Regions from separate parts of the Novosphingobium oxfordense genome, predicted to be linked through region 2. Evidence: riboswitches for the same ligand, from Rfam matches in the RefSeq annotation. Region 2 holds a riboswitch; the other holds the start of a gene.
What was found. A riboswitch is a leader RNA that binds a small molecule or an ion and turns the genes downstream of it on or off. The one in region 2 is predicted to bind fluoride.
Positions count from the first base shown of each region.

Region 1: another riboswitch for fluoride. It lies ahead of WBP07_RS29395 (voltage-gated chloride channel family protein); the one in region 2 lies ahead of eno (phosphopyruvate hydratase).

Region 1 covers NZ_CP147008.1:1,496,446-1,511,822, reverse strand. Annotated here, with positions in the region: gene WBP07_RS29440 (hypothetical protein) at 1-427, shown strand, start outside; gene WBP07_RS29435 (tannase/feruloyl esterase family alpha/beta hydrolase) at 446-2,191, shown strand; gene WBP07_RS29430 (PepSY domain-containing protein) at 2,349-3,575, shown strand; gene WBP07_RS29425 (efflux RND transporter permease subunit) at 3,993-7,235, opposite strand; gene WBP07_RS29420 (efflux RND transporter periplasmic adaptor subunit) at 7,240-8,397, opposite strand; gene WBP07_RS29415 (TolC family protein) at 8,401-9,678, opposite strand; gene WBP07_RS29410 (hypothetical protein) at 9,750-10,079, opposite strand; gene WBP07_RS29405 (cation transporter) at 10,112-10,762, opposite strand; gene WBP07_RS29400 (helix-turn-helix domain-containing protein) at 10,829-11,221, shown strand; fluoride riboswitch at 11,283-11,359, shown strand; gene WBP07_RS29395 (voltage-gated chloride channel family protein) at 11,384-12,778, shown strand; gene WBP07_RS29390 (cation:proton antiporter) at 13,324-14,628, shown strand; gene WBP07_RS29385 (tryptophan halogenase family protein) at 14,721-15,377, shown strand, end outside.
Region 2 covers NZ_CP147007.1:166,880-182,256, reverse strand. Annotated here, with positions in the region: gene WBP07_RS20850 (hypothetical protein) at 1-176, opposite strand, end outside; gene WBP07_RS20845 (hypothetical protein) at 364-567, shown strand; gene WBP07_RS20840 (catalase) at 856-3,015, shown strand; gene WBP07_RS20835 (ankyrin repeat domain-containing protein) at 3,005-3,568, shown strand; gene WBP07_RS20830 (hypothetical protein) at 3,602-3,775, shown strand; gene WBP07_RS20825 (type 1 glutamine amidotransferase domain-containing protein) at 4,520-5,089, shown strand; gene WBP07_RS20820 (hypothetical protein) at 5,584-5,787, shown strand; gene WBP07_RS20815 (hypothetical protein) at 5,898-6,119, shown strand; gene WBP07_RS20810 (DUF6869 domain-containing protein) at 6,269-6,667, opposite strand; gene WBP07_RS20805 (hypothetical protein) at 7,771-7,971, shown strand; gene WBP07_RS20800 (O-acetylhomoserine aminocarboxypropyltransferase/cysteine synthase family protein) at 8,160-9,458, shown strand; gene WBP07_RS20795 (MarR family winged helix-turn-helix transcriptional regulator) at 9,842-10,354, opposite strand; gene WBP07_RS20790 (alpha/beta hydrolase family protein) at 10,415-11,725, shown strand; gene WBP07_RS20785 (hypothetical protein) at 12,059-12,277, opposite strand; gene eno (phosphopyruvate hydratase) at 12,660-13,946, opposite strand; fluoride riboswitch at 14,299-14,358, opposite strand; gene WBP07_RS20775 (universal stress protein) at 14,499-15,320, opposite strand.

The DNA of each region.
Region 1 (15,377 bases), on a different replicon from region 2:
TATCGGCCGCCGACCGATCGATACGCAAATCTACAACCACAATCTCGCCCGGTTCGACGATGCCGACATCGGTCCAGGTGTAAGCGTGCGTTTCCCGTTCTCCATAACCGGGGCCGTATCCGCTCCCGACCTTGCACGCATCGATGGAGATACACTTCGCTATGGCGCAATTTTGGCACCCGGCGATCGCCTCCAACTCCCGGCCCAGCAAGGCGCGGCGGACAAAATTCCGGGCCCGTTTCGAATAACCGGCGCCAACGGCGCAACCATCACCATGCAAACGGATACGCCGCTCGTTCGGACAGTCCTGTGGTCCATCCGCCGCGCTGTCGCAGTGGAGCCATTTACCGCCATCCATGTCGCTCCAGGCGCTGAGCAGCGCTGGTCCTGGCAATACACATTCACCCCGGCAAGCGCCGCACGATAAACCATCGATGGGAGAAAGATGATGAAGTTTCGCCAGGCTTTCAGTCTTGGCGCGGTGCTGGGGGTCGTGCCTCTGATACTGCTTTCCACTCAGGTCACATATGCGGATCAGGCCGCGCCCTCCGGTAAGGCGGCGTCGATGGTTCAGCCGTTGAACCTTCAAACGATCGCGCCCAGGTCTGAATGCGGCTCGCTTCTGTCGGCAGACGTCTCGCGCGCAGCCGGGGCGCCCACGCATGTCGTTTCGGCGGAGGTCGTCGACGATCATGCCGCGAGCCCTTATTGCGCGGTCAAAGTGTCCATCGACAACTATGCGCATTTCGAGCTTCACCTCCCCACGACAGCATGGAACCAGCGGCTTCTATTCGGCGGTGGCCCCGGCGCGCAAACCGCGACCGGAATGAAGCTGGATCGCTTCGCCACTGTGTCGTGGGAGGATCTGGGACGCCGGGAAAACGAAGACCTGCTGGCGAATGACTATCGCGGTCAGGTCAATGCCGGGTACCGCGGCATGCACCTTCAGGTCCTGGCAGCCAAGGCATTGATTGGCCGGTTCTACGGCCAGGCGGCACGCTTTTCGTACTATAATGCCTGCTCGAACCCTGGCCGAGAGGGCATGATCGAGGCCGAGCGCTTCCCGCAGGACTTCGACGGCATCGGCGCTGGCTGCCCGCCCATCAACACGACGGTCAACAACGGACTGTTCACGGCCTGGAACGTCATGGCCAACACGGGAGCCGATGGGCAAGCAATCCTGACTGCCGACAAACTGCCGATCCTGCACAAGGCAGTGCTGGATCAGTGCGACGCGGCTGACGGCGTGAAGGACGATATAGTCTCGCTCCCCTATGCCTGCCATCCCGACGTCACCGCCCTGAAATGCAATCCCGGACAGGATCCGACGACATGCTTGACCCCACCTCAGATCCACGTTGTCGAGGAAATCTATCGCGGAGCGCACGATAAGGAGGGTAACAAGCTGACGCCCGGCGGTGTTCTGCCGGGATCGGAGCTTGCGTGGACCGCCACGATCGTTCCCGGCGGCGGTCGCTTCAATGGACAGGAGGAGGCCCGTAAAGGCACGGAAAAGGCAATTCGCTCGCACTACAGCCTCCCCGCTCTACCGGTATCTTGGAAGCTGAAGGATCTGACATTCGATCACGCAACTTTCGAGGCAACCACAAAATACAGCTATCTACATGACGGGACCAACCCCGACCTTTCCGGCTTTGCAAAGTCCGGCCACAAGCTGATCCTCTGGATGGCACTGGCCGATACCAATGTTATGGTCCACCAATCGGTACTCTATTACGAGGCGCTCCAGCGTCAGATGGGTCCCAAGGCGGTTGAGGGCTTCGCGCGTTTCTACGTCCTTCCGGGGGTCTATCATTGCGGTGGCGGTGACGGCCCCGTCATCAGCAACCTGCTGGAACCGTTAATGCTTTGGGTGGAACGTGGTATTGCACCGGGGGCACTGGCGGGTGCGCATGTTTCTCGCGGGTCCGGCATGGCGCAGGGCGCCGATCCAGCCGAAGCCGCTGCCAGGACGCCTGATCTGACCCGCCCCATTTACCCGTACCCCTATCTTGCCCGCTATACCGGCAAAGGCGACATCAGAAGCGACGCCAATTACGTAAAGGGCGCGGCCCACCCCGCCCCTGCCGCGCTTGAAAACTGGCCCGGCGCCAAGTTCTACAAGCCGGGCTATATGAGGTGGTGCACCGCAACGGCCACGTCCATCGACTGCACAACCACCCATCAATAGCACGACAAACCAGCTTTGCGCGGCGCAGCCTTCTCGCGGCGCCGCGCATCGTGAAAGGGGAGTAAGGCCTGTGCCTGACGTAAACCACGCTGGTTCCGAAGTACCCAGCCAGAATCGCCCAGCCGCCGCAGCCAAGCGCAAGAGCCGACCGCTCGAAATGCGGACCGTTCACCGCGTGCTCTCACTCATCGCCTGCCTGTTCCTGCTTTACATCGGCGTAACGGGTACTCTGATCCAGACGCTCGACATGACCGCGATCCTGACTGGCAAGGCGGAAAGCGACCCGACAATGCAGTCCGTGAACGAAGGGAGGTTTGGGAACGGCTTCTATTCGGCCGTCACGGTCGCGGACTGGAACGCTGCCGCGCTGCCCGACAATGTTGACGTGACGAAGGGCTTTTCGGTCGCCCTGGCCCGGTTTCATAAAGTTCGGCCGGAAGCGACAGCCGCGTTCGTGGAATTGCGCGTGATCGGGGGCAAAGTTGCCGGTCAGGTCGCCTATGCCGATCCGAATGCGCCGGCTGACCCGCGTCGGCAGGGTACGCCGCTCTCGGCGTTGGCGTTCGATATCAGTAACGGGCAGCAGATCGAGGGCAGCGATGTGCGCGGGGCCTATCCCGCCCAGTCGCTGCGCCAGACTCTGAAACAGTGGCACCGCTTCTGGGGTCCGGGTTTCTTTGGCCTGCGCGATATCCCGGGCGTCTACCTTGAACTTCTCTCCGGCATCGCAATGTGGGTTCTTATCGTCACCGGGCTGACGATGTACTTTCGTCTTCTCAAGCAGCGTCGCAAGATCAAGCGACCAAACCTGTTCTGGATGAATTCCGACACTTGGCGATCATTGCATCGCGGCGTCTCCGTCGCAGCTTCAGTGCTGCTCATTCTGGTCGCCTTCAGCGGTACATGGATCGGCTTCGAAAGCACGTACGCCACCTTCAATCGCCATAAGCCGCCGCGTGAAACACTGGCGATCACGGATGCCCAGGCACTCGGCGTGGCCCGAAGCACAATACGAGCCTTCAGGGCGGACGAACCGGGAACGCAGATCCGCGCAATTCGGGCCCGTGTGTGGTATGGACAAGCCGAAGGTGCCGTCGTCGCCGCGACCGTGCCGACCCGCCAGCGCGTCTACAATGCCGCGACTGGGCAGGAACAAGGCCTAAGCTCCCCGCTCTATCCCAAATCCGCCTTTCCGTTCGGAACCGATGTCCACGAGTGGATGAAGCATTTCCATTCCGGCGAATTGTTCGGCCTGCCCGCGCGTTTGCTCGACCTCTTGGCAGGACTGTCGCTCATCTTCCTGTCCGTTTCGGGATTGTGGATGTATCTCGAACTTTGGAAAAAACGGGCAAGATCAGGCAGGAAGTCACTTTTCTGGAACTAGGCCGGCACATTTCCCGGCTCTCGTTCAGTTTCGATTTGCCTTTGCGGCACATAGCATTCGCGAAATGACGCACGAGACATCGATAGTCATCAATTAGTGACTTTCCATATCCCGGACTATCTCGCCCAAAACTCACGATCTGCTGGTTTCTGAAGAGAATGTGCTACGCTCTATAGAGCCGCCGGGGACTTGAGACAGTTGAAGCGTGGCCCCTCGGCCGGAAAATCAAAGTCAAGCAGCGGTCCGGTCGGACCAGAACAGTTCGCAAGCCATAGGACGGGGCCGAGAAGCGCTGCAGGACGCGCACTGAATGCAGTGATTGCTGTTATCTGTGGAAGTACTTCACTTACCATATCATCCGTCATTTCCCACGTACGTCCGATGGGGGAAGGCTGTGGCACAGCCTTCCCCGGTACTTCAGTGCTGTGTTTTAGGCTCACCGTCACTGTCGATCGGATGCTGCGGCTCGTCGAGGTTTTCCTGGCCCGGCAGTTGCTCCCGCCCATAGCGGGCATAGAGCGTCGGCAAGACGAACAGCGTCAGCAGCGTGGCCGAGATCAGGCCGCCGATTACCACAGTCGCCAGCGGCTTCTGCACTTCCGCACCTGCGCCAGTGCCCAGCGCCATCGGCACGAAGCCAAGGCTTGCGACCAGCGCCGTCATCACCACCGGGCGCAGGCGCTGGATGGCGCCGGTACGAGCAGCCTCGGCCCGTTCCATGCCCTTGCGCATGAGGTCCTGGATCGAGGACACCATGACCAGCCCGTTGAGCACCGCGATCCCAGAGAGCGCGATGAAGCCGACGGCGGCGGAGATCGAGAAGTCCATGCCGCGCAGGAACAACGCCAGGACGCCGCCAACCAGTGCCAGGGGCACGCCTGTAAAGACGATCGCAGCCTCCTTGACCGATCCCAGTGCGCCATAGAGCAGCAGCAGGATCAGCACGAAACAGGCCGGGATCACCAGTTGAAGGCGGTCCCGCGCCGAAGCGAGGTTCTCGAACTGCCCGCCCCATTCCAGGTAGCTGCCCGGCGGCAGACGGACTTCGCTGGCAATAGCCGCCTGAGCGTCCTCGACCACGCTGCCGACATCGCGGCCGCGCACATTGGCCTGGACCACCACGCGGCGCTTGCCGTTCTCGCGGCTGATCTGGTTGGGACCATCGACGATGCTGATATCCGCGACGCCCGCGAGCGGGACGAACCCGCCTCCGGCGATCGGCACCTGCACTTGCCGGAGCAGGCCGATGTCGGCGCGCTGTGCTTCGGACAGGCGGATCACCACCGGGAAACGGCGATCGCCCTCGTAGATCGTGCCGGCCTCGCGCCCGCCCAGCGTGGCGGTGACGACGTCCTGCACGTCCTGCGCAGTCACGCCCAGACGCGACATGGCATCGCGGTTGACGCGAATGTCGAGCATGGGCAGGCCCGTGGTCTGTTCCACCTTCACGTCCGTCGCGCCTTCGGTGCGGCGCAGCACTCCGGCGATCTTTTCGGCCGTGGCATTCATGGCGTTGAAGTCGTCACCGAAGACCTTCACCGCAATGTCGCCGCGCACGCCCGCGATCAGTTCGTTGAAGCGCATCTGGATGGGCTGCGTGATCTCGTAGGCGTTGCCCGGGAAGTTGTTCAGATCCTTTTCGAAACGCTCGACGAGTTCGTCCTTGGTCAGACTGCTGTTCGGCCATTGGTCGCGGGGCTTCAGGATCACGAACATGTCGGTGGCGTTTGGGGGCATCGGATCGGCCGCGAGTTCGGCGGTGCCCGTCTTCGAGAAAACGAACTGCACTTCCGGCTGCTTGGACATCATCCGTTCAAGCGGTACTTGCATCGCCTGGCTCTGTTGGACCGAAGTGGCCGGAATGCGCAGCGCCTGGATCAGCACGTTTCCTTCGTCGAGTTGGGGCAGGAACACCTGTCCCAGCGAGAGAAACGCAGCGATGGCAACCAGGAAACCGACGACGCCCGCGCCGACCGTGATTGCCGGCCGCTCCATCGCCTTGTCGAGACCTGGCTCGTAGCGCGCCTTGAGCCAGGTCATGATACGGCCCTCCTTCTCCTCCACGCGGTTGGAGAGCCAGATCGCGATCGCCGCCGGCACCGCCGTCAGCGAAAGCACAAAGGCGAAAGCGAGCGCCATGATAACCGTCAGCGCCATCGGCACGAAAGTCTTGCCCTCGACACCGGTGAGCGTCAGCAGCGGCACGTAGACGAGGATGATGATCGCCTGGCCATAGACCGAAGGTCGGATCATCTCGCGCGCGGCGGCAGCAACGGTGGCGAGCCGCTCCTGCACGGAAAGCAGGCGGCGATTGTAGTGCTGTTCCTCGGCGATACGTCGCAAGGCGTTCTCGACAATGATGACAGCGCCGTCGACGATGAGGCCGAAGTCCAACGCGCCAAGACTCATGAGATTGGCCGAAACGCCGGTCTTCAGCATGCCGAAGCTGGTAAGCAGCATGGTGACGGGGATCACCATCGCCGCAATCAGGGCCGCGCGGAAGTTCCCCAACAACGCGAACAACACGATAATGACGAGCAACGCACCTTCGCCCAAGTTCCTGGCGACGGTCTTGATCGTCGAGTTGACGAGGTCCGTGCGATCCAGCACCGGCTGCACCACGACATCCGGCGGTAGCGAGGCGTTGATCTCCTGCAGACGATCGGACACGGCCGTCGCGACCGTGCGGCTATTCTCGCCAATGCGCATCACTGCGGTGCCGACGACGACTTCTGTGCCGTTTTCGGAAGCCGAACCCATGCGTATTGCCTGTCCGGTCTTGACCGTGGCGACTTGCCCCAGCGTGATCGGCACGCCCACGCGCGCAGCAACGACGATCTTCTCCAGCTCGTTCGCGTTGCGCACCAACGCATCGGAGCGCACGGCAAGGCCTTCGCCGTTGCGGTTGACGAACCCGCCGCCAACGCTGGTGTTGTTGCGCTCCAGCGCAGTGGCAAGGTCGGTCAGGGTCAGGTTCATCGCGGCGAGGCGCTGAACGTCGGGCACGACAAGGAACTGCTTGGTATAGCCGCCGATGGAATCGACGCCCGCAAGCCCCTTGGTATTCTTGAGCAGCGGGGCGACGATCCAGTCCTGCGCGGTACGCAGGTACGTCGCCTTGTCGGTGTCGTTGGTCAGGCGTTCGCCCTCGGGGGTGATGTAGCTCCCGTCCGGCTGCATGCCGGGCTCACCGGGGACGTGCTTGTCGTCCTTGCGATGCTCAAGGCGGACGGTCCACATGTAGACCTCACCCAGTCCCGTGGCGATCGGACCCATCTCGGGATTGACGCCTTGGGGCAGGCTTTCCTTCACACCAATCAAGCGCTCACCCACCTGCTGGCGCGCGAAGTAGATATCCGTGCTCTCGTCGAACACCGCAGTGATCTGCGAGAAACCGTTCCGGCTGAGCGAGCGGGTGTATTCCAGGCCCGGGATGCCGGCGAGCGCGGTCTCGATCGGGAACGAGACCTGCTTCTCGACCAGTTCGGGCGAAAGCGCGGGCGCGCGGACGTTGATCTGGACCTGATTGTTGGTGATGTCCGGCACCGCGTCGATCGGCAGGCGAGATAAGGCAGCGCCGCCGATTACGGCGACAATGGCAGTCAGCAGCAGGACGAGCCAGCGCTTGTGGACCGCCCAGTTGACGATAGGGGCGATCATCGGCTCAGTCCTCGTGCGCCGCTTCGCCCTTGCCGAGTTCGGCCTTGAGCGTGAAGCTGTTGGAAGTGGCGATCTGCTCGGTGCCCGTGAGACCCGAGCGAACGATCACGGAGCCGCCGGCCCCGGAATCCCCGACATTGTCGCCAAGCGTTACGGGAACGACCTGGAAGCCCGCCTTGGTGCGCACGAAGACGACGCTCTTGCCTTCCACGGTCTGAACCGCGGTGCTCGGCACACGCACTACGCCGTCTTCGCCTTCGCCCGAAAGCTGGACGGAAGCCGTCACCGGCTCTCCCACGCGCCATTGACCGGCGCGATTGTCGAGCGAGGCAATAACGGGCACGAGGCGGGTCTGCGCATCGAGCGCGGGCGATACGAACGTCACCGTGGCGGTGGCGGTACGCCCCGGCGCGGTAACGGTCACGGTATTGCCCGCACGTACGCGCCCGGCATCAGCCGGCTGCAGATTCAGCGCGAGCGACACGCTCGACAGGTCGGCGACCCGATAGAGTTCGGCATTGGCATCGACAGTCTGGCCCAACACGACACTGCGCGCGATGACTTGCCCGGAGATCGGCGCGGTGATGCCGAGGCGGTTGAGGCCGCCGCCGCCAACGCCAGCTGCCGAGACTTGTCCCTGCGCCTGGTTGTAGGCGATGCGCGCTTCCGTCGCAGCCGTGCGGGCGGCGATCAGGTCCTGTTCGGGCGAGACCCGCTGGGCGAACAGGCGCTGCTCGCGCACCAGGTTCGAGTTCGCAAGTGCCAGACGCGCGCGGCTCGCTTCGACTTCGCCCTTCAGCATCGCTGCTTCCCGGCTCTCGATCACTGCCAGCGTCTGCCCGCGTCCGACCGATTGGCCAAGGTTATAGGGAAGCGCCACCACGCGCCCGCCGATTGCCGCGGAGACGACCTGCGTGCCCTGCGGATCGCCTTCGATGGTGGCCGGGAGTTCGAGAGTGCCGGAGCCGCCCATGGTCGGCCGTCCGATCTGGATACCGGCTGAAGCAATCTGCTCCTGCGACAGCGTGATCTTGCCTTCATCGGCGTGAGCGGCTTCGCCCGCCGCCTTTTCTTCCTTGGACGCCCCATCCTGCGAGTTGCCGCAGGCGGCAAGCGCGAGCGACAGCGGGAGGACGGCGTAAATGAACGTATTGCGATTCATGGATCAGTTTTCCCCCTGAGGCGCGACGACGGGCGCGGTCAGGCGCTCCAGCTGTGCGCGGGCATTCTGGTAAGCTGCGAGTGCATCGATGGCGGCCATGCGGGTCTCGGCAAGCGTGCGTTCGGCATCGAGCAGGTCGAGCTGCCCGAACTTGCCTTCGCGGTAGCCGATGCGGGCGATCCTGGCGGCTTCCTGCGCGGCAGCGAGCGCCGGCCCATTGGCGGCACGCGCGGTCGTGGCGGCATTGTCGACCTGGACTTGCGCGTCTGTAATCGCCTGCTCGACATCGAGCGCCGTCACCCGGCGCTGCGCCTCGACCCGCGATCGCTCCGCCACAGCCTGCGCAACGGCAGCCTTCCCGGAATTGAACACCGGGATCGGTATCGAGATCGAGAAGACCGCCGCGAAGTCATTGGTGGCTTCCAATCGGCGCAGGCCCGGCCCCACCTGAAGGTCGGGCACGCGCTGCGAGCGGGCGAGCCGGATATCGGCATCGGCAACCGCCAGATTCGCGTCGGCGGCGGCGAGCGCCAGCGTTCCCGCACTCGCAGCTTCGCGAGGGCCATAGTCGCCAGCGGCAGGAAGACGATCGAGCAGGCCCCTGTCCAACGATCTGGCAATCGGCCCGCCTATCCGTCTGGCCAAATTGACCCGCGCTGCGTCAGCGAGGCGCGATGCACGCTCCAGGCCGGCCTCGGCATTGACCCGGGCAACGTCGGCGCGTTGTTCCTCTATGGGCGATGCCCGTCCGGCCAGGACCCGCACTTGCGCGGCTTTCAAGGCATCGCGGGCGATCTGCACCTGATTGCGCTGGGTTGCCACCCGTCGCTCAGCGGCAACGGCCTCGACATAGAGCTGCGTGACCTGCAACCGCACATCGACTTGTGCGATCGCGGCTTCCAGCGCGGCCCGATCCAGTTGCGCCTTGGCGACCGCGACCCGGGCCCCACGCTTGCCACCCAGTTCGATGGGAAGGCTGAGGCCGACCGTTGTCTCTGCCTGATCGAAACCGGAATAAGGCCCGGTGCCGACCACGTTCTCGACCTGCGTCTGCATGGTCGGGTTGGGGCGTAGCCCCGCAACCTTGCGCGCCGCAGCGGCAGCGTCGATGCCGGCATGCGCGGCATCCAGGGCAGGCGCGCTGCCCCCGGCCGCTGCAACCGCATCCTCCAGCGTAAATAGTGCAGCGGGCTGAGCCGCAGCCGGCGCTGCAATCTCTTGCGCCTGCGCGACGACGGCGCACGACGTTGCAGCCAGCAAGGCTGCCATGATCCTGTACATGAAATCTATCCTGATTGATGGGCGTGGGGCCGCGCGCGCCGAAGCGCGAGGTCAGCGGCCAACGGCGTCAATCAGGCGATTGGAGGGCGCAGATCCGGACCGGAAATCCAGCGACCAAGCGCGTCGGCCCGCGCAGCCGGCAAAGGCTGGGTCAGCATATCGGAGAGTTCGGGAACCATATCCCGTGCCGGCAGGAACGAAGCACCGCCGTGGCAGCCCGCATGATGATGCGGCGCGCCCTTGTCCGCATCGCCGGGCGATTGATCGGCGTCGCCTTCGCTATGGACGTAGCCAGAGCACTCGACGATGACGCTGCCCGAAAGCTCCTGGGCATGAATGGCCGATGTCGCCATGAATGACGACAGCAGCATCAGGATCAGCGCGAGGCCCCAGCGAGACATGGCAATTGCCGTACGGGATCGGAGGCCGGATGTCACCTCAAGGTTCCACCCGCAGCAGGAGGCGAAGCGCGCCAGACAAGAATGGCCTCACCCAGCACTCGCCAGGCTGAACGCAGAAAGATCACGGCGATGACGCCCCCAATCGCGATGTCGGGCCATGCGGTTCCACTGAGTGCGACCAGCCCGCCCGCCGCCAGCACACCGACATTCGCGGCGACATCATTGCGCGAGCACTCAAAGGTGCTCGACATGTTCACGTTGGCCTTGCGGAAACGCCAAAGCAGCGCAAGGCATGTCACATTGGCCACAAGAGCCAACCCGCCGAACGCCAGCATCAGCGACGAAGAAGGTGGCACCCCATGCGCGATCTTGTTCGCGATTGCGACGATCACCGCCAGGCCGAAGGCCAGGATGATCAGCCCCTTGGCGATCGCGGCTCCTGCCTCCCAGCGCGCTCCGCGATGCAGGGCGTGGAGGCTGAGCGCATAGACGATCGCATCGCCCAACATATCGACCGAATTGGCCATCAAGGCCGATGATCGCGCCACAAGGCCGCCGCCGAATTCGAAGAAGAACATGGCGAAATTGATCACCATGACGACGATCAGGACGCGGCGCTGGTCCTTCTTCCCGGCCAGTTGTGCAAGCGTATCGCCCTTCTTCGAGCAACAGTCATGAGCCATGATTCGCATCCGACAATCTGAATATGGCTTGGACTGATGCACCCTGAAGCCGCTATAGGGTCAAGCATGAAAATCGGCGATCTTGCGAAATTGACCGACACTCGCGTCGAAACGATCCGCTTTTACGAGAAGGAGGGGCTTATCCCCGAGCCTTCCCGGACGGCAGGCAATTACAGGATCTACAATGCGGTCCATCTCAACCGGCTCTCGTTCGTCCGGCGATCGCGCGATCTGGGCTTTTCGTTGGCGCAAGTGCGGATCCTGCTTGCACTTGCCGACGATTCCGAAGCCTCCTGCGCCGAAGTAGACGCCATCACTGCCGCGAACATTGCCGAGATCGACCGCAAAATGACCGATCTTGCCAAATTGCGTGCTGAACTGGTGCGCAAACTGGACTGCTGTTCCGGCACGACCATTGGCGATTGCCGCATCATCGAAGCCTTGGCGCCTGAGGCCTGAGTAAATTATGCTTGGAGCTTCCGGAAGGCCCGTTGACGGCCAAGCTTCGAGCCGACATATGCCTCCGCACGGCGATGGATTTCCGCCGGGCTGTCTGGCCGAACCGCCCTCGCAAGGGCCGATGATTCCTACCTGACGCTGCTAGCCAGCAATGGAGGAATTGTGCGCGCGATATTTTTTAATCTGTTCACCCAGTTCAACTTGGCGGCGTCTATGCGCGATCGCCAAGATCACGCAATGTCCGTGGCCCGATGGACGCTGCTGCTGATACCGATGGCTGCAATAGTCGGAACATTGTGCGCGGCGTTCCTATGGAGCCTTGATGCCGCGACACGTGCACGGTTCGACCACCCCTCACTACTGTACTTCCTTCCGGTTGGTGGAGCGACCATCGCCTGGCTTTACGACCGCGTCGGCCGCTCCGTGGAGGCGGGCAATAATCTGATTGTCGAGCAAATCCATGAACCTGGTGGCGGCATCCCGCTGCGCATGGCCCCGCTCGTCTTTATCGGCACTATCGCAACACATCTGTTCGGTGGATCCGCCGGACGCGAGGGTACTGCCGTGCAGCTTGGCGGCAGCATTGCCAGCGCAATTGCAAGTCTGGTCAGGCTTGATCCGCCTAGCATGCGGATCCTGCTAATGGCGGGTGTCGCGGCGGGTTTCGGCGCGGTTTTCGGAACGCCGCTGGCAGGTGCAGTCTTCGCGCTGGAGGTTCTGGCGATCGGGCGAACCGAATATGCCGGGATCATGCCCTGCTTGCTTTCGGCACTCGTGGGCGACTGGACGTGCCATGCTTGGGGCATTCATCATACAGTTTACCACATTGGCTATGTGACGCCCGACTCCGCCAGGCTTCTCGTTGAGCCCCTGCTGGTAGCCAAGGCGGCCATGGCAGGCGTCGCCTTCGGGCTCGTCGGCCATGTGTTTGCAGAAGCCAATCACGCGCTGGGCGGCTTCTTGAAGCGCAGCTTTCCCTATGGCCCGAGCCGTGCCGGGTTGGGCGGTATCATGGTGATCCTGCTCGTCTGGATCGTGGGGACGCGCGCCTACCTTGGCCTTGGCGTCTGGTCCGTCATCCCGGGCGATCCCACGATAGCAGGCTTCTTTACTGGCCCCGTCGATCGATGGAGTTGGGCGCTCAAACTGCTTTTCACCGTCGTGACCCTTAGCGCGGGCTTCAAGGGCGGCGAAGTGACGCCGTTGTTCTTCATTGGGGCAGCGCTTGGCAATGCACTGGGCTGGCTGCTGGGGGCACCGCTTGACCTGTTTGCGGCACTCGGCTTCGTCGCGGTGTTCGCGGGGGCCGCCAATACGCCGCTCGCCTGCACGATCATGGGCATTGAGTTGTTCGGCCGGACCCACGCGGTCCCGCTCGCGGTCGCGTGCTTCGTTGCCTACATCTGTTCGGGACATAACGGCATATACCTCTCGCAACGCATCGCTGTTCCGAAAAGAGCCGCAGGAACGCACTTCACGCCGGAAACCCTGCGCACCGCGCGCGCGCGACGGAGCGACATTCGCCATCAATCGTCGAAAGATGCTGCCGGGGTGTAACATTGATCCCCCAAGCACAAAGTCACGTTCCCCAAGATCGGCAGGATCCGCGTCTCCATGAACCCGCGGACAAGCCGGCGCATGCGCCGAGCAGTTTATGGCTCCCAGAGCCTCTTTATCGTGCGCTGGTCATGCAGGCGAAGAAAGACAGCGACATGGACGCAGTCGCCCGTGAAACGCGATGCGCTGATGATCTCTTCTGACAGGTGCGGAACGTTCGTCCGGGTACAAACGAGCGCAAAGCGGGCAACGTTTCGTGAAGAATTTCCAGTTCCAGTCCAGCGTCTCGGGACGCGGCCGATTCCCTATCGTCAAATTGCTCTCACGACCGTCTCAGCGGGACCCAAATTCACGAATATGACATCGCAATCAATCGCTGAAATCCTTGGGTTGTGGCGCATTGGCAACATTACAAAGCCTACAGACGAAATTCGCTTTCGAGATTGTCACCCAAGCAAGAAACTACTTGCGACAATGTGTGCGGCGGTCTCATTTCGCGTCCGCACACCGCACCGAGAAAGGGCGGGTGCTAAGGAGAGTGGCGGATGAGTCCTGCGGAACTGAGCGTTGCGTTTTTCTTGCAGATGTTCGTGATTGTGGCCGCATGCCGGGCAACGGGCTGGCTCTTGAAACGATACTTTGATCAACCTCAGGTCATCGGTGAAATGATCGCCGGCATTCTGCTCGGCCCCTCGCTGCTCGGACTTGTCGCGCCGGATATCCAGCATTTACTGTTCCCGAACGAAACCAAATCCGTGCTCTACGTCGGAGCGCAGCTGGGCGTTGGCCTCTACATGTTTCTGGTCGGGCTCGGTTTCCGCACCGACCATTTCCGACTTAACGCCCGCAGCGCCGTCGCGGTGTCACTCTCAGGTATGGCCGCGCCTTTTCTGGTCGCCGTCGCGATGACGCCATGGCTGTTCAACCTAAACTTGTTCGGTCCGCAGGTCAGCGCGTTCCAGGCGACACTGTTCATGGGCGCTGCGATCTCGATCACCGCTTTCCCCGTTCTCGCCCGCATCATTCAGGAGCGCGGCCTTTCGCGTACGCCGCTCGGCTCGCTGTCGCTTTCCGCTGGCGCAATTGACGATGTGGGCGCCTGGACGGTGCTTGCGATCGTGCTCGCGAGCTTTGGCGGTGGTACCGCAGTGGCGCTGAAAGCCGTACTCGGCGGGGGGCTCTTCGCGCTGTTCATGCTGACCGCCGGGCCGCGCCTGCTGGCGCCGCTCTCCCGCTGGGCCGAGCGGGAAGGCCGCATCACGCCGCCCCTGCTCGCCACGATCGTCGCGCTATTCATGCTCTGTGCCTGGGCGATGGACGCGGCGGGCCTCCATTCGGTGTTCGGTGGCTTCCTGCTGGGCGTAGCAATGCCGCGCGGATTGCTGAGCCGCGAACTGAAGAACCAAATGGAGCCTTTCACACTGGCTCTGCTGGTACCGATGTTCTTCACCTTTTCCGGCCTCAACACGCAGCTTACGCTGGTAAACAGCGTTGCCTTGGTAGGCGTCGCGCTGGTCATCCTGGCTGGCTCCATCATCGCCAAAGGCGCGGCCTGCTGGGCAGCGGCCCGACTGACCGGACAGGACAACCCCACCGCGCTCGCCGTCGGCGCGTTGATGAACGCGCGCGGGCTGATGGAGCTGATAATCATCAACATCGGCCTGCAAAAGGGCATCATCGGCCCCGCGCTGTTCTCCATGCTTGTCGTCATGGCGCTGGTGACGACGCTGATGGCCTCTCCACTGTTCGAAGTCGTCTATGGCCGTCGCGCCCGGGCCAGCGGTGCGTTGGGCGCACTGAACGAGGATCAGGATGAACTGGCGGATCGTCCCGCCTCATCCGCCATCTGACACAGACACCTGGCCGACCGCGCGCCCCGTCGGGTTCGGCGTTTCCAATATCGTACAATGCGGCGCGAACGCCGGCATCATGGGAAATGAGCATGCAGCAGGATCCGGCATCGGACCGTGTGGTAAAGCGAGTCGTGGTAGCAGGGGGCGGCACCGCCGGATGGGTCACTGCGACGGCCTTGGTGCGTCATCTCGGACCGCTGATCGACGTTACGCTCATCGAATCGGAAGAAATCTCGACCGTTGGCGTGGGCGAGTCCACCGTGCCGACCTTCAAGAGCTTCCATGATCTGATGGGAATCAAGGAAGACCAGTTCATGGCCGCCGCACAGGCGACCTTCAAGCTGGGGATCGAGTTTCGGAACTGGGGCCGGATTGGCGATCGCTACATCCACCCGTTCGGAACGATCGGCACACGCGCGTCCTGGATGGCGGAATTCCATCACTTCTGGCTGCACGCCCAATCGCGCGGATTTGGTGGTGAACTGGGCGAATATTGCCTGGAATGGGTGGCGGGCGAGGCCAATCGCATGTCGGTGCACGCCGCGCCGAACATGGGCTATGCCTACCACGTCGATGCCACGCGCTATGCCCGTTTCCTGCGCGCCATTGCCGAACCCGCCGGCGTGAAGCGGGTCGAAGGGAAGATTCGTCATATCGATCTCCACCCCGAAAGCGGCTTCATCGATGCGTTGACATTGGAAACAGGCGAACGGATCGAAGGCGATCTCTTCGTCGACTGCACCGGT
Region 2 (15,377 bases):
TTGTTCCACTGCGGAGGAAAGGATGCTCCACCGCTTCCTGAGCGATCAGACGCTTCAATGGATTCTTGATCTTCGGACCAATCTTGACGATATTGGGCCCGCAGGGCCTTTCCCTGCAGGAGGAGAGTTGGAAGAAAGGAGGCAAGAAATGTCCCTCTCCAAATTTCGTCACCCATTCGAGTTCATGAAGCACCCGCAACTCGAGCCTGAAGTCAAACGGGCGATTCTTGCATCGTGGGCCTCGGATGCCCACGCAGTTGAGGAAAGGCCGGACTTGAGGCGACCACCGGGGGTGTCGGACCCAGTTCCTCTTGAAGATATCATGTCGGCTATGCGTACTCTGGACGAGCGCGGAGGCTAAACATGTTCGAGGAACTCCGCACCTATTTCCGCCGAGAGCAGGCCCGCCTGGAAGCAGCGATTACACAGGCTCAAACCAGCGGCGGCCTGTCTCCAAAAGACATAGAGCGACTGAGGGCCTTGCACCGCGCTACCGGTGAACAGATCGCGCTTTGGACACGAGATCTCCGTGAGGATGATCGCTGCACTCTGCAGGCCGTCGCATAAAAATGACGGGCTGGCGGCTGCGCTGGCCCGTCATTCATTGTTTGCGGGGACAAAGCCCAATTTTAGCACTTTAATTAAGTACCTTGGCGCAAAATAACTTAGATCATAAACCTTCTGGCCAAATAGCTTTCGCGAAAAATGAATTATCCGGGAAACTACGCCGGCCTTTTTCTGTTTCCCTGACGATGCGGATGCGGAACCCAAGAGGGATTGCGATTGCCGCGAGACAGGAGGAAAGCCTTGGCCAAGAAGCCTGCCGCCGGGACGTCGTCCCGCAAGCCGAACGACATCGCACAAGGCAAGCCGCTCCCTGGCGAGACGCCAGCGAAGGCTTCGCCGATCCCAAACGATGCGCAAATCGCAACAACCTACTTGGAGCCGCAAGGCGTCGGTGGTGAGACGCAGCAGACCCCGAGAGAAGGCGGCGCTATTCTCACTTCGCAGCAGGGCGTACCTATCGCGGATGATCAAAACAGTCTGAAACAGGGCCCGCGAGGCCCTACGCTCGTCGAAGACTTCCACTTCCGCGAGAAAATTTTCCACTTCGATCATGAACGTATCCCCGAGCGCGTCGTACATGCGCGCGGATACGGGGTTCATGGCTATTTCGAACTTACTGACAGCCTCGCCGATATAACCAGGGCCGACATCTTTCAGCGCGTGGGAGAACGAACGCCCGCCTTTGTTCGCTTCTCGACCGTGGCTGGCTCAAAGGGATCTTCCGATTTGGCCCGCGACGTACGCGGGTTTGCCGTCAAGCTCTATACCCGCGAGGGCAACTGGGATCTTGTCGGCAACAATATTCCGGTCTTCTTCATCCAGGATGCCATCAAGTTTCCCGATCTCATCCATGCCGCCAAACCCGAACCTGATCGGGGCTTCCCGCAGGCTCAGACGGCTCACGACAATTTCTGGGACTTCATCAGCCTTACGCCGGAATCGATGCACATGGTCATGTGGATCATGTCCGACCGAGCCATCCCACGCTCGTTCCGTACGATGGAAGGCTTCGGCGTGCACACCTTCCGTCTAGTCTCCGATGACGATAAATCTACCTTCGTGAAGTTCCACTGGAAGCCGAAACAGGGGCTGCAATCAGTGGTCTGGAACGAAGCCGTGAAGATCAATGGCGCCGACCCTGACTTCCACCGGCGCGATCTATGGGATGCAATCAATGGAGGCGACTTTCCGGAATGGGAGCTGGGTGTCCAGCTTTTCGACCAGGCCTTCGCGGACAGTTTCGAGTTCGACGTGCTCGATGCGACCAAGATTATCCCCGAGGAAGTCCTTCCCGTCCGAACGATCGGGCGACTGGTGCTCGATCGCCTCGTCGACAACTTCTTCGCAGAAACGGAGCAGGTTGCGTTCTGCACGCAAAACGTCGTTCCCGGTATCGATTTCACCAACGATCCGCTGCTGCAAGGGCGCAATTTCTCCTACCTCGATACCCAACTGAAGCGGCTCGGAAGCCCCAACTTCACGCATATTCCTATAAACGCGCCCAAGTGCCCGATTGCCCATTTCCAGCAGGACGGCCACATGGCCATGGTCAATCCCGTCGGCCGAGTGAACTATGAGCCCAACTCGTGGGGGCCGACTGTTGGAGGCCCCCGCGCCGACCCTGCGCGCGGCTATTCCAGCTTCGCCAGTGAGGCCGAAGGCGCCAAGTTGCGCATCCGGCCCGAAAGCTTTGCCGACCATTACAGCCAGGCGAGGCAGTTCTTCATCAGCCAGCTGCCGGTAGAGCAGAAGCATATTGCCGATGCCCTGGTCTTCGAGCTTTCCAAGGTCGAAAGACCCGACATTCGTGCGCGCCTGGTGTCGCACTTGCGCAACATCGACGAGGCACTGGCGTCGAAGGTCGCCGACGGGCTGGGTCTTGCGACGCTTCCCGACCCCGCCCAGGCCGCCATGCCGACCAAGACCGAACTCGCGCCGTCTGACGCTCTGTCGATCATTAAAAACGGTCCATCTTCCTTTAAGGGCCGCAAACTTGGCATTCTCCTGAGCGACGAAGCTGACGCATCACTTTTCGATGCGTTGGTAAAGGCCGTCGACAAGGTCGGGGCGGTCTATGAGATCGTCGCGGCAAAAGTTGGCGGGGTGGCGCTTTCTGACGGCACGCGGGTTGCGGCCAAACAGAAAATCGACGGCGGCCCTTCAGTCCTGTTCGATGCGGTTGCGATTATCGTCTCGGAAGAAGGGGGCATCCTCCTCGGCGATGATGCTACCGCGCAGGACTTCGTGCGCGATGCTTTCGGGCACGGTAAATTCATCGGCCTGTCAGCAGGTGCAGAGCCAATCCTCTCGAAAGGCGGCATAGCCGGAAACCTTGACGAAGGCTGCGTGCGGCTGGAGTCCGCAAGAGATGCCGCCGCGTTTGTCGATACGATCGCCGCGCTGCGTCATTGGCCTCGAGAGCTGAGGGTTGATCTAGATGCGAAATGAGACCCAAGAACTGGCAGCTGGCGAAAGCCGGCTGCCCCCTCTCCCCCCGCCTGAACGCCTTCAGGAACTTCTGTTCGAAACCGCACGCCTGGGACGTACCGATCTGATCCTGGCCCTGGTTCAAGCCGGAGCCCGCGTGGACGCCTACAACGGGAAGGGACACACGTCGCTGATCCTGGCAACTTATCACGGACATCATGAAACGGCAGAGGCATTGCTCGAGAGCGGCGCCGCTGTCGATCAGACGGATTGTTTCCGAGGAAACACCGCGCTCATGGGAGCAACGTTCAAGGGCCATCTGGGCACTGCCGAGATGTTGCTTGAAAGAGGGGCCCAACCCGACGTCCCAAACTTCGCCGGCCAGACGGCACTTATGATGGCATCGTTGTTCGGCCGGGAGGATTTTGTCGACTTATTGATTTCCCACGGCGCCGATATCGAGTTGAGCGACGTTGCAGGAAATGACGCGCTGTCTGTCGCCTATCAGCAGGGGAATGCCGTAATGGCGCACAAGCTGGCGCGCCTTTCAACACGCGGGACAAGGAATGCCTAGCGACAAGATGGAAAGCATGAAGGTTTCCCCAATATGAAGAATGAAGATAAGCCGAGCTCGCGACGTCTGGGCCGCGCCGGCATCATGGTCGTCGCAATCGTGCTTGCCGTCATCATTGTGGTCTTTGCCGGCCGCAATATCTGGCATGCCGACAAGCTCGAGAAGGAAGAGCAGACGGGCGTCAAGGAACGCAATGGACTAAATTAGGCCACACGTCTGCCATACCTTGCACATTCCGAGCTGCCCGAGCGGCGGCGCGAATGCTAATCGGCTGGGGCCAGCAAGAACCTGCCGGCGACGCACCCAAGGTTTGCTCCGCAAATGAAGCATCGTGAAAGGAGGCCGGCGTCGTCCCTGACCGTCGGCTATAAGGTGCTGCAGCCATGTGGAGAACGCTCGTGGGGCGAGCAATCCATCCCCGAAGATCGGCCCGAATACAGGCCAGAATACAGGATCGCGTCCGCTCGCCCGCTGTCGGTGCCTGCCCAGCCCAACACGGAGGCACGTGACCCGCATTTACATCCCGTGTTAGCGCCGTTCGGACGGCTGCCTCCCCTCTGACGGAGTGTTTTCTCCAGCTGAAAATCCATCGCATTGTCAGTTGCAACGATGCAAACTGTTCTCTTGGCAAGTCTATTGCTAATCCGAATGCGGGAGAAATGGTCGGTCGGCCCCCTCTATGCCAACGCGGGGACACTGCCGACATCGATCTGCAGATCTCGGGGTTGCTGTCGAACGTGGTGGGCATACCGTTCAAGGGATCGAAAGACCGGGGCCTCCAAGTTGCCAGGGTATTGGACAGGAAAATGCAACGCCCACGGACTTTCCATGTCCCGCGACTGTGCACTGAAGGGATCTAAAGATAGCCGAAAGACGTTGAGACAAGGTTTGGTGCGCCGCCGGCACGCTTTTTTGGCATCGGACGACGGTGCCCATCCAAATGGAGATCTCATGTCCCTCGACAATCTATCGATCGCCCTTCTCATTGCGCCACGTGGCACGGAAGAATCGGAGTTCGTTGAACCCAAGAAAGCGCTGGAGCAAGCGGGCGCAAATGTCACCGTCATCGGCTTGGAAAGCGGAACTGCGGAAACCAACAACAATGACCTTGATCCCGGCGGCCGCTACTCCGTCGATAAGTGCTTCGCCGAGGTATCTGCGGACCGGTTCGACGGCTTGGTTATACCGGGCGGTAGCGTAGGCGCGGACAAACTTCGCGGCAGCCAGGAAGCGGTAGCCTTCGTACGCGCCTTCTTCGACGCCGGTAAACCTGTTGGAGCGATCTGTCACGCTCCTTGGCTTTTGGTAGAAGCGGGCGTCCTGAGTGGCCGAACCGTGACATCCTTTCCTACCGTACGGACGGACATCGAAAATGCCGGTGGCAAGTGGGTCGATGAGGAAGTCACTGTTGATGAGGGCTTGGTCACTAGCCGGAAGCCGGACGATCTACCGGCATTTTGCGAAAAACTCATCGAAGAATTCGCTGAGGGGCGGCATCTCCCGCGAGGGGCCAAGACCTGATGCGAAGTCGAGAGGCAGCGGCAATTGTGTGGCCGTTTCTAGTCCGACGCAAATGCCGGGCTCGTTGTGATGCCTAGAGGGTGTCGGGAAGCGGGCTCGCTTCTGTTCGGCAGGATCCTCGGTACGACCGAGCACTGTCTCGAGCGGCAGAACAGTTGGTGACGCCGATCCTCCCCTGGACGCAAGTTACTGGCGCAGCGGCAGTTTCAACGCGTCGGAATTAGTCCGACTCGAACAACCCATCGGACTTTTTCTGTAACACCTCCAATGGACTTCCGCTTGGTTGGCCGCCCCTCCCGAATCGCAGAACACGAGGCGGAGTCATATCTAGCACGCACTCCATCGATCCTGACCAGATCCGGGCAATCGCGGCTTACAGCTACAGATTATCGTCCGGAACGCGCGTTCCGTCGCAGAGACGCTGGATCATTCCATACATGGATTCAAGAATGCTTGTGGGTTTACTCGAAGAGCTTGCGCCATTGGAGAATGCCATGTCGATGTACACGCTCAAGTTTCCGGAAGACGGCAACGGCCCGGCTAAGGATGTCCGGTTCGAAGCCAGCGATCCAGGGGCGGCCCTGACTTTTGCCGCGCAGGAAAAGCCGCGCCGTCGGGCTGAACTCTGGCAGGGATCACGCAAACTTTGCGCGATCAGACAAACGCTGGGTGAGGTTTGGCGAATCGACCGACAGTAGGACATCCGCGTCAAAAGCGGACCGGGGGATTACCGGTCCGCTCTCAAAAGCTCATAATACAATTCATTTCGCAGGCCATTCGGACTTGCCCTCGCTGATGGAGGAGATAGATGAATATCTACGCACTGAGGTTCTCCGATGACGGGCAAGGGGTTGCCAAGCGACTCGAATTCAAAGCCGACGATCTCAATGCGGCGCTGGTTATTGCCCGCCGGGAAGCCGGACGCCGAAATGCCGAACTTTTGAAAGGCACTACGAGAATCTGCACCATCCGCCGGCCATCTGGAATGGTTCCGCCTCATAGCCCGTCCGTGCATTGTGTGCCAATTTAGCCAATCAACGGCGATACACTCGTCGATTTTAGAGTAGGCCACTATACGAATGGCGCTCGCCTGCAATCCGAGGCTCGATGTGTCGGAGTAGGTCCATCAATGTCTCGCCGTTGCGGAGCGCGACATTAAAGGCACAGTATTGCCGCGCGCTAACGTTGATTGGCACCTGCAGCCCGCCGCCCTCGCAGCCAGACTTCCTCATTTATGGAATTGCGCCATACACCGCCGAGAGCCCACGCCATCCGGAGATCACGCCGGGCCTCCGTTTCCATGGCGCCGATGAAACGCGGGCCGTGAGCGATCAACAGTTTTTCTATCGGACCTGAGGCAGTACATTCGACGATTCGCTGAGCTTCATTTTTCTCAGCCGCAAGAAGTTCTTGCAACGTATATCTAGCAACGACATGCTTGATCGCATCCCACGCTACGGCAGGATCATCTTCCGTTAAATCATATATCGCCCAGGCCCGATCTCGGACGTCATCCGAGACGTCCGGCATGTGCGGGAGAAAAGTAATCCAATCCGATGCCAGCTTCTTCGGGTCCATCGACCGAGATTACCAAATAAATGCAATTTTCACAAATTACCATGTCCAAAAACGTTCCCGAAATGAATATTGCGCAATATGGCATTTTGATGTGGAGCTTCCTTCTGCGGGAAGTTCGTGTGCGCACTTCCGTCCCGAATGGCGTCAATTGCGCTGCCAGCTATCCTATCGAAAATGATCCGGATTCTAGAATAATTCGAAGTGGCATTACGTATATCGGGTGCTTTTCTTCACGTTGCTACGATCCGAGCGCTGAATGGCCAAGACCCTAAACTAACCATTGTAAGTTGCACCGATGGACAGTTGGCCGTTCCGAAGGCGCGGCATCACGTTGCCCTGTTGGCCACCCAGGAACTCTGCTGGGCCAGCACTGTTTGTATCACGGGTCGTAGCTCGGCTACATCTGCCCTGGGTGATGTCGGGCGACAGGGGAGGGGCCGCCTCTTGGCGACCCCTCCTCTTCCCGCTGCTCTCGCCCGTCGCAATTACCGTCAAGGTAACCACCGCGCCGGCCGAGGGGCCGGCTAGCTGGCAAGCAAATCATCCTGCCGAACGATACCTCGACCTCTCGAGTTTGATCGCCAATGGGCAACTTGCGGTACATTGAAAGTGAGATCGAGAGGTCCGCACCGATGCGGGTGCGAACCTCTCTTTTCTTGCGACCCGCGGGCTCGATGTAGTGGTCCGCTGCTGGCGGCTAAGAGCACAAATGCGGCTATTTCAAGGAAAAAACGGCGAAAAGTGTATCAATTCCGGGCAATCAGGCGTTTCTGCAAAATCAATGACCGAAAGCGGGCCGTACAAGGATGTATCCGAGCCGCTTGAAATTACTGTCATGACTAGGATAGCGCGAACGGCAAAGAAAGACCTACTACAAGGCGGAATGGGATGAAAGAAGACGATAAGCCTCTTCCTAAATTACCATTATTCGATCTTGTCGAGTATTGAGCGAAAATAGACAAGTAATATAAGTGATTTTGGCTTGCCGCGCTTCGAACGTCCCTACCAGTTTCTCCCATCACAGGAGATCGGATGCCTCGCAACCAGTCTGCTGCAGAATCATTTCCAGAACACCCTTCGCATGATGATCACGAGGATCACCGATGGCAGAAAATTTCCTCAGCTATCTTATGAGGGAGAGTGAACGCTTGGAGCTGGCTATTGTCGTGGCCGACACCAATCAAGCGACGCTACCCGAAATCCATCGCATGCAATTCATTTATCGCGCCTTGCATGACCAGATCGCCCTCTGGCTTCGTGATCTCGCCGACGACGATGGTGGCTCGCTTCAGGCAGCCGCATAGCTCCCTCGGCCAAGAGCGGTTCTCCTTGCTCGTTGTTGCCGCGAATCTTCCGGATTACAGCCACTCTCGATTAGCCTTGAGTACGCAGGAAAAGAGGGCAACGAAAATGTCGAGACGGCTCTGCCGAAACGCCCGCCAGTAGGCACGACATACATGTGATGTTTGAGAACCAAAAAGAGGATGAACGAATGACGGAACGCAGGCTTCGCCCGGAAACCCTTGCCCTGCACGCTGGCTGGCGTGCCGATCCTGCCACGGGCGCGGTAGCACCGCCAATCTACCAGACGACCTCTTACCAGTTCCGCGATGCCGATCATGCCGCCAATCTGTTTGCGTTGAGGGAACTGGGCAATATCTATACCCGCCTCGGCAACCCAACAACGGACATCCTCGAGCAACGCATCGCTGCGCTGGAAGGCGGCGCAGCGGCGCTTGCAGTGGCGTCAGGGCAAGCTGCCTCGGCCTTTGCCGTGCAAAATCTGGCGCGCGCGGGTGATAATATCGTGAGCGGAACCGACCTCTATGGCGGAACATGGAACCTCTTCGCCAATACCCTGAGAGACATGGGGATCGAAGTTCGCTTTGTGGATCCAGCCGATCCGCAGGCGTTTGCCAATGCCAGCGACGAGCGAACCCGAGCCTGGTACGTGGAGACCCTCCCCAATCCCAAACTGATTGTATGTCCGATCGGAGATATCGCAGCACTCGGGCGGCCGATGGGCATTCCTCTGATCGTGGACAACACCGCCGCCCCCCTGATCGCCCGTCCCTTCGACCACGGTGCCGCGATAGTCGTCTATTCGACGACAAAGTACATCGGCGGGCACGGGACCTCAATCGGCGGTATGATCGTCGAGGGCGGCAATTTCGACTGGAGCGCATTTCCGCAACGTCAGCCGCTGCTCAATACACCCGATCCCAGTTATCACGGCACAATCTGGAGCGAGGCGGCCAAGCCGCTGGGGCCGATCGCCTATGTTTTGCGTGCCAGGACGGTTCTGCTGCGCGATCTAGGCGCTGCGCTTTCGCCCTTCAATGCATTCCAGATTCTTCAGGGATTGGAAACCCTGCCGCTGCGCATTGTACGTCATTGCGAGAATGCTGTGAAAGTGGCTTCATTCCTGCAAGCACGCAGCGATGTCCTGAGCGTCATTCACCCCTCACTTCAAACCGGACAGCAAGCGGAACGTGCAGCCGCAGTCCTGACGGGAGGGTTTGGGGGGCTGCTCGGCTTCGAACTCGCTGGCGGGGCCGACGCTGGACGACGTTTCATCGATGCGCTCGAACTCTTCTATCATGTCGCCAACATCGGCGATGCCCGCAGCTTGGCGATCCATCCGGCATCCACCACGCATTCACAGCTCTGCGCCGAAGAACAGACAGCCACGGGCGTTTCCCCGGGCTATATACGGCTATCGATCGGGCTGGAGCACATCGACGATATTTTGAACGATCTGGAACAGGCCTTGGACAAGGCCGCCGCATAAGCGACCCGCTCCGAACAAGATCGTTGACCGATCGGCGCCGGGAATTCCTCTTCAAAGGAGGACATTCTCGGTGACTGGATGGCCATCTCCCCGTCGCGCATCCGTTGTCTCAAAGGAGCGACGGGGGGACAGCGATCTGCCGGTCGAGACCACAACACAGCGAGCGGAGTATACGAATCCGCTATGCGGGACACGGGCCGGACACGAACCGTCCCTGCGAACAGGCTTTTCTACAAAGGCTTATGTTGGGCATTTCCTCGTAACCTGTGCGCGACCACGAAACGCCATCCCAGGGAAGATTTGATCGGGCAAGCCTCTCGATGAATCGATGCGAGGATCGTATCGTGCGGCGCAGTGCAGCTGAGCCCCTTGTCCTACCGCGGCTAAGCCTGCGCGGCTTGGCGTAACCTGTCTACAAACCTCGTCTGCCGGAGCCCGTCCTCCATGCGCCAGAGATTTTGGAAAACATCAGATCCTTGTTCTTCCATAAGCACACAGGATGCACGTTCCATGATCACAAGCGCCTTTCGTAGCCGCTGTACTTCGCTGTGCCCGGCATCGGTAAGAGCGATAATCGAACGCCGTCGATCCCGGGAGTTTGCCTGTGTTTCGATAAAGCCAAGCGCCGTTAGCTGCCGGCACCAATCGATGATCAGCGGATGAGATTGACTTAACAACGAGGCAAGCTCGGTCACGCCCAGCGCCCCTCGCTCGTCTAGTGCCAGCAAGGTGGAGGTCGTTCTGGGCGGTGCTGTTACGCCGACTTCGGGATACCATTGGCTGCCGCCGCGGATGAGTTCGTCTGCGAGGCGCCGCAGGAGATGGGCGAGATAGGCCGGTCCCTGCTGGCGAATGAAATCCTCAGCTGGCGCAGGTTCAAGATCGCTGTTTGACATAATGCGTAAAGCTTTACATAAAAAGCAGCCGGCTGCCAGCTTTGTTTCGGGGAAACGGCGATGAAATCCTTGATCCTGCCCATCCTGCTCATCCTCACGGGCGCTGCACCTCCAGCGGAAAATTGTGCGGTTGGCAGCTACCTCCTTTCAGATGGCACGATTGTCGATATCGCGGCCGGCGAGGGCGATCATCTCCGATGGCGGCGACCGGACGGTACGACCGGCGAGTTGACTGAAATGCACAATGCCCGCTGGAAGAGCACATTGGGCTGGACCGGACGGCCCGACGGAAATGAGTTGTCCTTCGATTGCGCGCGCCATCAGATGATCTTCAATAGGCGCCGCGGCAATCGCATTGCCTTCGATGTGACCGACACCACGTTCGAGGTAAATGGTGCAGTGTTGGCCGGACGCCTAGTGATGCCCAAAGGTAAACAGCGGGTACCGCTTGTTATCCTTGTACATGGAGCGGAACATTCTTCGGCGCTTCAGTCGTACTCCATGCAAAGGATGTTTCCTGCTTCGGGGATCGGCGCTTTCGTATATGACAAGCGCGGTACCGGTGCCTCGAGCGGACAATATACGCAAGACTATGCAACTCTGGCGACTGATGCGATTGCCGCGCTGCACGCCGCGAGGAAGTTAGGCGGCGATCGCATCTCCCGCGTCGGCTATCAAGGCGCAAGCCAGGGTGGATGGGTGGCGCCATTGGCTGCGCGGATAGAACCTGTCGACTTCGTCATCGTCAGCTTCGGCCTTGCGGTATCCGTCGCAGACGCGGAGCATGAGTTAATCACTGCGCAATTGACCCGCCGCGGCTACGGTCCGGAGGAAGTTTCCAAAGCCATGGAAATTTCCCGGACTGTGGAGACGCTGATCGATAGCAACTTCCAATCGGGTTACGACCAACTGTCGAAAGTTCGCGCGCGCTACGGCAGCGAAGCCTGGTTCCACGATGTGCGCGGAAGCGCTGTTGGCATTATCCTCGACATGCCGGAAGGACAATTGCGCCGCGAAGGCCCGTCACTGGCCCCGAACATTTCAATCTACTACGATCCTCTGCCGGTACTGCGCAACCTGACCGTACCGCAATTGTGGTTGTTGGCGCAAGACGATGAAACTGCGCCCAGTAACGAAACCGAACATCGCCTGTCCGCGCTAGCTCAATCCGGGCGCCCTATTACCACTGCGGTTTTTCCCGGCACAGATCACGGCATGTACAGATACGAGCTCGCCCCCGACGGTACGCGGCTGTCCACCCGCGCTCCTGACGGCTACTTCGGGATGATGCGGGACTTCGTTATGACAGGCCGCGTCCGCCGAAACTATGGTGCAAGACTCGTGAATCCGCCTCGGACAGCAGACGAATAGAGATCGCTATCAAAAACGAAGGCTCAAGCCGGTGTCCGCAGCGCAGGAAGAGCCCAAAGCCCTTGCACTATCGCCATCCAACTGTCGTCGGCAGGGCAAAACACGTCAGGTTGTCGGTGAGCGAACGCCGACGACACAGTGAGCCACGCAGCGTCCAAAGACGCTCGAAGGATTTGGCTTGGTTTGGCTATGAGATCAGCGCTGAAGCTGCGACGCGCCTAAGACTTTCCTCAAACAGGGCTCGATCACGATCGCACGCGACCGGATGTGAGGACGCATAAGAGCGCGGATCTGCAGGCATGGTGCCGAGCACCATGCCTGCACCGCGTCATCTCACGGGCACTTGGCGAACTTGCCCTTGTTGGGACCTGCGGTGTAACGGCACTTGCCATCTTTTCCTTTGGCAATCGAGGCAGACCCGCTCTTCGCGGCGGCTGAGTTCGGGCACTTGACGAATTTGCCCTTGGCATCGCGGCAACTGTTCGCCGCGAGAGCGGGCGTCGCGCCCAGCATACCTACGATTGCTACAGCAGCGATCATCTTGCGAATCATGGCCTTACTCCCTTAGTATGCACCCATGGTGCTAACTCATATGGCACGCGTGCGGCGCTGTCCGCATCTTTATCCGCGATCTGTCGGCGATTGGAGAATTCCATGGTATGCGCCGATACACCGCTCCTACTTCACGCAAAGCAATCCTCACCGCCTGAGGGGCCGATTAAAAGCCGGGACAGGAATGGTATCTGCCAGATATTTGCTTTGCCGGGTTGGCTTTCCCGCTCCGGTTGCCGCGGCATCCGGACCGTCGTGGTTGCGGCCTCCTCGGCCGAAATCGGTCAGCGGCCCTTCCGTTCTGCCCCGCAAGGGCGGCTGCGCAATACTCTTGGCCGCGCGGGAACAGAACGAGTTTCATGGTTTTCCCTTTGCTCTCCTTTCATGCGTTGGCGAAGGGGTTGGTGAAAATTGCGCGCTTGCCCAGCGCACGTTCAATGTCGAGCACCCGGTTATATTTTGCGAGGCGTTCGCCTCGGCACGGCGCGCCGCACTTCATCTGCCCCGCCCGACAGGCCACCGCAAAGTCGGCAATGAAGTCGTCATTGGTTTCGCCCGAACGGTGCGAGACCATTGTCCGCCACCCGACCTTGCGGCACAGGGCGACCGCCTCGACCGTCTCGGTGACCGTTCCGATCTGGTTGAGCTTGATCAGGACCGCATTCATCGCCTTGAGGTCGATCGCATTTTGAATGAAGTTCGGATTGGTGACGGTGATATCGTCGCCCATCACCTGAATGCGCTGGCCCTGCGCGGCTGTCAGCTCGGTAAAGCCTTGCCAATCATCCTCCGCAAAGCCGTCCTCGATAGAGACGATCGGATAGCTGTTGATCCAGCGGCCATAGAGCGCGAGCATGGCGGTGCGATCAAGGCGGCCCTGGCCCGCCCGCGCGAGATTGTAGATCCCGCCTTCGCCAAAGGATGACGCGGCGGGATCGAGCGCGATCGCTATGTCCTCGCCGGGCCTGTAGCCCGCCGCCTCTATCGCTTCGACTATCAGCTCGCAGGCCGCCTCATTGTTTTCTAGTGCAGGGGCGAATCCCCCTTCATCGCCCACGGCCGTCTTGAAGCCCCCTTTGTGCAAGATCGACCGGATCGCCGCGTAGGTTTCCGCCCCGTAGCGAAGCGCCTCGGCAAAGGTCGGCGCGCCAAGGGGCACAATCATGAACTCCTGAAAATCGAGGCCGCTGTCGGCGTGCTTGCCCCCGTTGAGGACATTCATCGACGGCATTGGAAGCAGGCAGGCCTCCTCCCCGCCGAGTTGCTGGTAGAGCGGCACACCCTCCACGACCGAAGCCGCACGCGCCGCCGCCATCGAGACCCCGAGAATTGCGTTGGCACCGAGGCGGCCCTTGTTCGGCGTTCCATCGAGGGCGATCATCGCGTGATCGAGCGCGACCTGATCGCAAACATCATGCCCCCGAAGGACGGAGGCGATTGGGCCTTCGACCCCCCTGATGGCTGCCAGAACGCCTTTTCCGCCGTAGCGGGCAAGATCGCCATCGCGCAGTTCGACCGCCTCATTGGTGCCGGTTGATGCGCCGGAGGGAACGGCGGCGCCCGCTTCCAAGCCGCTCTCGAGGACGAGCGTGACGGCAAGCGTGGGGTTGCCGCGCGAGTCGAGGATTTCGCGGGCGTGGAGATTGGCGATGCGAGTACTAGTGGACATGAGCTACCTCCGGTCAGGCAAGAACCGAGCGGCCGACGATGGCTGTCGTCTCGCTCGATGTGTAGTGGATCGTAGGCCCGCAAGAAGGTTGAAGTTCGCGACTTGCGCTGCGGTGAGGCCGTCGAGCGCCATCCACAGCGCGCAGTCGAATGGCTCGCGCCCCCACCGTGCTCGAATACGCCGACCGAGACGATGCCATCGAACCTTCGCTCCATCTGGCGACGGCCGGACATCTTAAGAAAGCCCGCACATGAATCATCAGCCTGCCTCCGCGTCGCGGTAGATCGCACGGCGTGCGCCGCTCTCAGGCTGCAGGGGCAGCCCGCACGGCCACGACACACTCCGCCGCGCTATCGCGGTAGGGGTCATCAACCGTTGGGCGGTTATAGGGGACTCCATCCCCATTCAACGATGTACGTGGCCCCGCTCGGGGAGCCCTTCGAGGTCAACCATCTCAAGCGGTCATCGCTCCATTGGATAACGGCAACGCGGAGTTTCCTGATCGTCGATGGCAAGAACGCCCGCAGCTGGCGTATCGAGCGAGCCCGGTTCTCAATGTGCGAGAAACAACGGAAGATCACAACAAGCAAGGGCATGGCGCGTCGTCCCACCCAAGAGCCATTCTATAAACTCGTTGCGGCGATAAGCGCCCATCACAAGCAGATCCGCACCGAGACAGCGTGCCTCGCTCACGATCTGGTCACCTAGACTATGGCTGTCCCGTTGAACAAGATGGACACCATAGTGGATGCCATGCAGGTCGAGCAGATCTTCGGCGGATCCAGCGAGTTCCGGACTTTTCGCAATCCGAAGCAGCGTGACTTTTCTCGCGACGCGCAACCAGGGCAGAGCACCTACCAAGGCTTTGCGGCACGGCCCTGTTTCATTCCATGCCACTACGATGTGTTCTGCAAAGCTTTGCCGGTAGTTGAACCGCCATTTCGAAGGGACAAGGAAGAAGGGATGGCGCACCCTGCGAAATGCTGCATGCAGGGCGTCGCCTCCGTCCATATTCGTCGGCCGGGCCAGTACGAGCACATCGAATATCCGTGCCTCGCTTTCGAGGTTTTGCTCTTCGGAACCGAAACGCTCCTTCCAACGCAGCGGTATATCGGCATCGGGATGATCGTTTATCCATGACTGATAGGCCGCATGTGTTTCAGCCTCTCGTTCCCTCGCCGTCCCTTCGTATCGATCGCGTAAGCTCTGGATTGCAATTTCTTCTGGCGCGGTGATCAGATTGGCCGGATCGACCACCACATGAAGCGCTTCAATCGAAGCGTCACGGATCGCGTGACCGGCAGCTTCAGCAGCGTCAAGACAAGCTGGCGCAGTCGCAGCCTCTGCTATGACGGCAAGCAGTTTGGTGGTCACAGGCCCTCTCCTCTTGTGATGCAGGAGCGGGCACTTCTTCCTACCCGCACCCCAAAG